One region of the Xanthomonas sp. MUS 060 genome, then DNA from elsewhere that is predicted to be linked to it. Evidence: predicted binding sites of a transcription regulator. Region 1 holds the regulator's gene; the other holds the start of a gene.
The links. Region 1 encodes FliA, which starts transcription of late flagellar genes. Its sites were predicted from a motif close to TAAAGTTTNNCNNNCNNNGGCCGATAA; they were not measured.
Positions count from the first base shown of each region.

Region 2: XANALMUS060_RS22820 (methyl-accepting chemotaxis protein) is a predicted target of FliA. The motif match lies at 2,076-2,102, and genes of this name have one in related genera.

Region 1 covers NZ_JZIM01000001.1:563,654-567,864, forward strand. Annotated here, with positions in the region: gene XANALMUS060_RS02545 (chemotaxis protein CheA) at 1-377, opposite strand, end outside; gene XANALMUS060_RS02550 (protein phosphatase CheZ) at 382-990, opposite strand; gene cheY (chemotaxis response regulator CheY) at 990-1,382, opposite strand; gene XANALMUS060_RS02560 (RNA polymerase sigma factor FliA) at 1,401-2,150, opposite strand; gene XANALMUS060_RS02565 (P-loop NTPase) at 2,147-3,031, opposite strand; partial or broken gene flhF (flagellar biosynthesis protein FlhF) at 3,018-4,211, opposite strand, start outside.
Region 2 covers NZ_JZIM01000005.1:122,191-126,401, reverse strand. Annotated here, with positions in the region: gene XANALMUS060_RS22820 (methyl-accepting chemotaxis protein) at 1-1,947, opposite strand, end outside; gene XANALMUS060_RS07755 (inositol monophosphatase family protein) at 2,452-3,279, opposite strand; gene XANALMUS060_RS07750 (RNA methyltransferase) at 3,398-4,159, shown strand.

The DNA of each region.
Region 1 (4,211 bases):
TCACCTGCGGCGAATTGCGCGATCAATTGTGCCGGGGCGCGTGGTGGCTCGTTGCCGCTACCGAACGCATCGAGCATCGATTGCAGGTAGTCCAGCGATTGTTGTGCGGCGTCGAAATGACGCGCTTCCAGTGTGGCCTGGCCAGCGCGGGCCATGCCCAGGGTCTCTTCGGCGGCATGGCACAACTCGACCATGGCGTTGATCGACAAGAAACCGGCGCCGCCCTTGAGGGTATGGAAGCCTCGGAACACGGCGTTGAGCTGGCTGCTGTCATCAGGCGCCTGCTCCAGCGACACCAACTGTTCGCCTAGGCGGTCCAGGATTTCCTGGGCCTCGATGATGAAGTCGGCAGCGATGTCGTCTGATACGGCGCTCATACGATTACAACCCCAATCCGGACAACAGGTCGTCGGCGTCGTTTTGCGACACGCCGTGGCGATCCAAGCCGGGCAATGCCGGGCCAGCCAGGCTGCCATCGGCCTTTTTTTCTTCCTTTGGCGGTAATCCCAGCGCGCCGAACCCTTCGTGCACACGGCGCACGATTCCGGCGACGCGGCGGATGATCTGCCCGGTCAGGTCCTGGAAGCTCTGCGCCAGGGCCATTTCGGTGAGGTTGTGGCGGATCTTGTCCAGGATCTCGCCCTGGTCCTCGCTCAGGCCGCCGGCACGCAATTGATCGGCGAGTCCACGGCATTGCTCTGCTAGATCCAAGGTGCGGTGACTGGCCTGTTCGGTCATTGCCACCACATGGTCCAGCCGCGAACAGGCGTCATCCAGTTCGCCGGCGTCGCTGGGCACTACTGGCAGTTCGCCCAGCGCTTGGCCCAGATCGCGCGCAAGTCGGCTCAGGCCCTGCATCATGGGGCGTGTGCGCCAAGCGGCGAGGGTATCGATCTCTCTGCGCCAGCCGGCTTCGTCACCGCTCTCCAGTGCGTCCAGCGCACCTTGGAGGCGTTCGATCAGGGCAGTGCGTTCAGCTGTCACTTCCATCAGGCAGTTGCTCCAAGGCGTTCGAAGATCTTGCCCAGTTTTTCTTGCAGTGTTTGCGCGGTGAACGGTTTGATGATGTAGCCGTTCACACCGCACTGCGCGGCTTCGATGATTTGCTCGCGCTTGGCCTCGGCTGTGACCATCAGTACCGGTAAATGCTTGAGCTTGTCGTCGCCGCGGATGTTGCGCAGCAAATCGATGCCGGTCATGCCGGGCATGTTCCAGTCTGTGACCACGAACTCGAACGGGGCCGAGCGCAATGCGGCCAGCGCGCTGTTGCCGTCTTCGGCTTCGGCGGTGTTGGTGAAGCCAAGATCGCCGAGCAGGTTCTTGACGATGCGCCGCATCGTCGAAAAATCGTCCACGATCAAAATCCTCATGTTTTTATTCACCGCTAACTCCCTAGGTTCTTATTCTTCGTCTTCCAGGCCTGCGTCGGCGGCTTCGAATGCCTTCAGGCGTCCGCGCAACCGTACCGTGGCCTGACCGTGGATCTGGCACACGCGCGACTCGCTGACTCCGAGGACCGCGCCGATTTCCTTGAGATTCAATTCCTGCTCGTAGTACAGGGACAGCACTAATTGTTCGCGTTCGGGCAATTGCGCGATCGCTTTGCCAAGTTCGCGGCCGAATTCGCTGCGTTCGAGCATCTGCTGCGGATTGGGGCCGCCCTTGGCGATGGTGTCCAGTTCGCCATGATCCTCGATACGCGATTCCAGGCTCAGTACTTGTCCGCGTGCGGCATCTTCCATCAACCGCATGTATTCGGGCAGTGGCATTTCCATCGCGGCGGCCACTTCATTGGCGGCAGCGGCGCGACCGGTATTTTGTTCAATCTTGCGGATCGCCGAGGCGGCGTCACGCGCGCGTCGGTGCACCGAGCGGGGCACCCAATCGCCACGGCGGATCTCGTCGATCATCGAGCCGCGGATGCGGATCGAGGCGTAGGTCTCGAACGAGGCGCCCTGGTCGGCATCGTAGCTGCGCGAAGCCTCGATCAGCCCGATCATCCCGGCCTGGATCAGGTCGTCGATCTCGACGCTGGCCGGCAGCCTGGCCGCCAGGTGATGGGCGATGCGTCGCACCAGGTCCGAGTGTTGCGCGATGTAGTCATTGGAACTGTTGCGCTGCACGGCGCGATAGTGGGCGGCGGCGTTCATGCGGCGACTCCACGCTGAATGATGCGTTCGACGAAGAACTCGACGTTGCCGCTCGGAACGGTCGGTGCCTGCCAGCGTGAAGTGCGCCGTGCAATATCGGAGATCGCTTGGGCCGAGGGGCTGGAGGGGTAGGCTTTGACCACCGGTTGCTGGCGTTGCACTGAAAGTCGCAGCCAGTCGTCCTGCGGTACGCAACCCAGATAGTTCAGCGACACGTCACCGAGGAACTTCTCGCAGACACGGCTGAGCTTTTCGTATAGCAGGCGGCCTTCGTTGGCGTCGCGGACCATGTTGGCGACGATCTGCAGCCGGTCCATGCCACGCTCGCGTGCAAGGACTTTGATCAGGGCGTAGGCGTCGGTGATCGAGGCAGGCTCATCGCAGACCACCACGACGGCGTCCTGCGCGGCCTGGCAGAAGGTCAGTACGCTGTCGGTGATGCCAGCGGCCGTGTCGATCACCATGATGTCCAGGTCGCGTTGCAACTCGGAGAACACATTGACCAGGCCGACGTGTTGAGCGGGGGGCAGTTCGGCCATGTAACGGCGGCCGGAGGCGGCGGGCACCACCATCAACCCGTTGGGCATGTCGATCAGGGCTTCTTCCAGCGTGCAACGCCCGGCGACCAGATCGGCCACAGTGAATCTAGGCGTCAACCCCAGTAATACATCGACGTTGGCCAGGCCGAGGTCGGCGTCCAGAAGCAGCGTGCGCTTGCCCATGTCGGCCAGCGCCATCGACAGATTGACCGAAATGTTGGTCTTGCCGACGCCACCCTTGCCACCGGTCACAGCGATCGTGCGCACCGGACCCAGCGGTTCGTTGCGCGTCGCCGATAGGGGAAACGCATTGGTCAGATTGGCGTAATCACGCGACGGCATGGTTCTGCTCCGGAGTACAGGGCTTATCGGCAGCGCGCCGCAAATCTTCAAGGCGCAATACCAGGCTGGCGGCGTTGGCGCGGTGTAGGTCGTCCGGCACACGCTGTCCATCGGTCACCCAGGTGATGGGAAGGCGATGGTCAACGACCACCGATAAGGCACTGCCAAACCGTCCGGTTTCGTCCAGCTTGGTCAGGATGACGCCCTGTGGATCGGCGCTGGCGAACCGGCGCACGACTTCGTCCAGGTCGGAAAAATGGGCGTTGGTGGGAAGCACGAGCAAAGAGCGGACGACGCGTGAGGCGCGCAGCCAGTGCAGTTGCGCGGCCAGTGCGCGGTCGCGCTGGCCCATGCCGGCGGTGTCGATCAGCACCAATTTGTAGTCGGCCAGACGCTTTAGCAGCTGCTGTAGCGAGGCATCGCTGTCGGCCTCGTGAACGGCGATCCCGAGCTGTCGGCCATAACTATGGAGTTGTTCGCGGCCACCGACGCGGACGGTGTCAGTGGTGACCAGGGCCACGTCGCGGGCGGCGTTGCGCTCCAGGAAGAGAGAGGCCAGCTTGGCGATGGTCGTGGTCTTGCCGGCGCCGGTGGGGCCGATCAGGGCGATCACGCCGCCTTGCTCGAGCGGATCCAACGCCGCGATCGGCAAGCGTTTGGACAACAGGCCCAGCATCAGTCCGCGGCCGCGGTGCAGTTCCAGGTCGGCGGGAATTTGCATGACAACGTCGCGGGTGATGCCGCCGTCGAAGCCGTAGTCGTCCATCAATTCCAGCGCCTGGGCGCGTACCGGCGAGCCGCGCAGGCGCTCGTCGGTGAGTCGATTCATTTCACGTTCGATCATCTGCCGCATCAGCGCCAGTTCGTCGCGCAGTTGCGTCAATTGTTCGTCGTTCTGCGGCGCCGGGAAGTTGGGAACTGCGGTGAGCGTGGTGGCTGCCGGAATTTCGGCGCTCTTGCTCGGGGCCTCGGCGACCAGCTTGGGCGTGCTCGCTGGCGCCAGTGCCACGGCGGGGATGTCTCTTCGTGCCAGGCTGTATCCGCGGCGGTGGGCGCAGCGGCGAGGGTTGTACTGGCAGCGGGAAATGGTGTTGGCAGCGAGACGTTGATCGGCGCGTTGCGGAACACATCGTCGGGGATGCTGCTCTGGGCAGTGGCCGGTTCCTGGACGGCGGCCGGT
Region 2 (4,211 bases), on a different contig from region 1:
TTGCTCGATTCCAGTCGACTGTTCCTGCGATGCCGCGGAGATCTCGCTCATGATGTCGGTGACGCGCTGTACCGAGGCCACGACCTCCTGCATGGTCGTGCCTGCGCGGGCAACCAGGACCGAGCCTTCGGCGATGCGGTTCACCGAGTCGTCGATCAGGCCCTTGATTTCCTTTGCGGCATTGGCCGAACGTTGTGCGAGGGTACGCACTTCGCTGGCCACCACGGCGAACCCGCGGCCCTGTTCGCCGGCACGTGCCGCTTCCACCGCCGCGTTGAGTGCGAGGATATTCGTCTGGAAGGCAATGCCGTCGATGACGCTAATGATGTCGGCGATGCGCTTTGAGGAAGATTCGATACCACTCATCGTGTTGACGACCTGGCCGACCACCTGGCCTCCTTGCGAAGCGACCGACGCGGCGCTAACCGCCAACTGATTGGCCTGGCGTGCATTCTCGGCGTTCTGCTTCACGGTGGAGGTGAGTTCTTCCATCGATGCCGCGGTTTCCTCCAAGCTGGCGGCTTGTTGTTCGGTGCGGCGCGATAGGTCGTTGTTGCCAGTGGCGATCTCGCCAGCGGCGTTGTCGATGCTCGTGGATGCTGTTTGGATGCGACCGACCATCTCGGTCAATTGCCCGACGGTGGCGTTGGCGTCGTCGCGCATGCGTGCGAAAACGCCGTGGAATTCGCCCTGCATGTGTTGGGTGAGATCGCCAGCGGCGATCGCGCGTAGCAACTGCGATAGCGCTGCCAGATTCGTCTCGGTATCAACCATCATGCGATTGAGGTTGGTCACCATGGAGCGGAAGGCATGACCAAAACGCGTTTCGTCGCCGCGCCGAGAGAAATCGCCCTGTGCGGCCGCGCGGACCAGGACGTCGATCTCGCGATTGATTGCACCGAGGTTGCCTTTCACCTTGTGCATGGTCTCGGTTAGGATCGCCATCTCGCCGTGGAATTGCTCCAGGTCGCGGCTCAGGTCGCCCTCGGCGTATTCGCCCATCAGTGCGATCACCCGCTGATTCACGTCGATGTGGCGATGGACCAGCGCATTGGCGTCGCGCACCATGCGCCCATAATCACCAGGAAAGTGTTTCTCGTCCATGCGGAAGCTGATTTGTCCTGCTGCGTGATGGTCTGCCATCTCGGTCTGCGCCTGGATCACGGCGCGTAACTGCTCCTGCATCTGTCGCATGTCGTTCAACAACGATGGTGATGTTGTAGCCAGTTGCACGTCCCGCGACAGGTCGCCAGTGGCGATGCGGCGGACGACCTCGGCGGCATAGGCTGGCTCGCCACCAAGCTGGCGCATCAGGCTGTTGCGCACCAGTAGGCCGAGCGATATCGCTGCCAAAATGCCGATCAGCATGCCGCCGATGTTGGTCCACTCGCCCGCGTGCGCGCGCGCCTGGCTTGCTGCCTGGCGCACTTTCAACAACTCCTGTTCGGTTGCTTCGTACTGTCTGATACTGTCCCGCAGTCCATCCATCTGCTGCTTGCCTTGGGTGTTGAGCGTTGACAGACTGGAAGTTCTATCGCTCGCGTTTCCACGGATCTGATCGAGCGTCTTTTCCTGGATTGCGAGGAATTGTTCGTAGGACTGCGCGATCGCTTGCAGACGCGTCTGCTGGGTCGGATTGTCTGCGGTCAACTGTTTGGATTGCTGCCATTGCGTGCGGAATTCGCGTTTACCCTGCTCGAACGGCTCAAGATAGGTGGTGTCCTTGGTGAGGCCGAAGCCGCGCGCGCCGCTTTCGATATTGAGCAGGCTCAACAGCATGTGGTCGCCCATGGTGATGACCTGGTAGGTATGCGCGTCCATTGCCGCAGCTGCGATGAACTTGCGGAACCCGATCAGGCTGGCGATACCGACCAGCAATAACATGGCGATCACGCCGCAGAAGCCGATCGCCAGGCGTTTGCTGACGGTGAGATGATTGAACGACATTTGGTAAAATCTCCGAGCGGAAGGTACGAGCTATCGACTGCGTGATCGGACCGGGCCATCAACGCGGTGTCGGGTGAGCTCTGGTGGGGGCCAGGCTTTGGGCGAAAACCCGCACCGATATCGACCATCTATCGCCGGTCTTGAGGGAAACTATCGATGGCTGCCATCTGCGATTGAGCGTTACCTGTGCGCATCGCTATAACTTCGGAGATATACCGATCAATTTCAGGATATATGGCGATCACTGTCTACGCACTCGCCAATCAATTTCTCGTGAAATTGTGATGGCAGTCTTGTGGCACATGCTGGTCATGGCCGCTGTGCAATCGGAGTAGCGCGCGTCTTTGGCATATAAACGCGTTAAGCCGCTTCGTCCGCCAGCATTTCGGTCTGGGCTTGGAGTGTCGATGTGGTGCCGATTGCGCGCATGTCGGAAATAAAAAAGCCGCGCAATCGCGCGGCTTTCGGTTCTCCAGTTCGATGGCCCTCACTGGGGCCAGTTATTTAGAACTTGGGGTCGAACTCGCCGGCATACCCGCTGTTGACGATCAGCTTCTGCAGCGCATCGCTGACCTTGAGATTGCCGGCGACGATCTGGAATTGAGGGGCGCCGCGATCGTCGATGCGGCCTGGCGTGGCGCCCTTGAAGTCGGTGACGCGACCGCCGGCTTCGCGTACCAGCAACACGCCAGCAGCGATATCCCAGGCTTTCACGCCGGCCTCGAAATAGCCATCGGCGCGGCCACAGGCGACGTAGGCCAAGTCCAGTGCGGCCGAACCCGTGCGACGGATGTCCTCGGCCTGCACCATCAGCGCATCCACGCATTTGAGCTGGGCGCTGGTGCGTTTGCGTTCGCGCGGGGCGAAGCCGGTATTGATGATGGTGCCATCGAGTTCCTTGCGTTCGCTGACACGGATGCGACGGTCGTTGAGCACCGCGCCACTGCCGCGGCTGGCGGTGAACAGCTCGTTGCGCAGTGGATCGAAGATCACCGCATCGATCGGCTCGCCGTTTTCGACCAAGGCGATTGACACACAATAGTGAGGGAATCCACGCAGATAGTTGCTGGTGCCGTCCAGTGGATCGATCACCCACATGTAGCGGCCGCCTCCCTGCACGCCGCCTTCCTCGCCCATCACGCCGTAGTCCGGATAGGCGCGCCGCAATTCCTTGACGATCACCTTCTCCGCATCGGCATCCACTTCGCTGGCGTAGTCCATGCGGTCCTTCTGCACTACGTTCAGTGCCTCCAGGCGGTTGATGTGGCGCAACAGGACGTTGCCGGCGAGGCGGGCGGCCTTGACCATGACGGTAACGACGGGTTTTTGCACGGCAACGGTTCCCGAAAGGGCGGAGTAGGGCTGAACGAGGAAAAGAGCACCCCGGCGCGAAGGCCGGCCGCACAGTTTACCATCTACGCCCACATTCGCTTCCCTCTGCTGTGCTGCCATGACCGATCCTGCCCCCATTCGCTTCGTCCTGGTGGGAACCCAACATCCCGGTAACATTGGGGCTGCGGCGCGAGCGATGAAGACCATGGGTCTGGCGCGGTTGGTGCTGGTGGCGCCGGAATGCAGCGTGGACGTCGACGCTTACCGGCGTTCGGCTGGTGCCGAAGACCTGTTGCAGCAAGCGCCGGTGTTGCCGACGCTGGCCGATGCACTGGCCGATTGTCGACTGGTGTTGGGCTGTACCGCGCGCAGTCGCCGGGTCGCGTTGCAGGAATTATTGCCGGCCGACGCCGCACAGCGTCTGATGGCGACAGTGGCCGAGTCGGCCGAGGTGGCGCTGGTGTTTGGGCGCGAACGCACCGGCCTGACCAACGAAGAGCTGCAGCAGTGCCATGCGGCGGTGCATATCCCCTCCGACCCGGCATTTAGTTCGCTCAACCTTGCCGCGGCGGTGCAGGTCTTGGCCTATGAAGTGCGGCTGGCCCAGTTGCGCAGCGCGGCCGTCGCACCCGCTGCGGCCGCGCCTGGGTTGCGCGAAGCGCCGGCCAGCCACGCGCAATTGGAAGGCCTGTTCGGGCAGTTGGCCGAAACCCTGGATGACATCGATTTCCACAAGGGCCGCGCGCCAGAGTCGGCGATGCGTAAGTTGCGCCGGCTGTTCCTGCGCAATGCGCTCAGTGAGCAGGAAGTGCGGCTGTTGCGCGGGGTGTTGTCCGACGCACAGCGTATGGCGCGCCTGGCGGGGCAGAGCAAGCATTAATTGCCGTGCCGTCGTGAATCTTGCCAGTTGATTTGTTGCGTGGGTTCAGCGT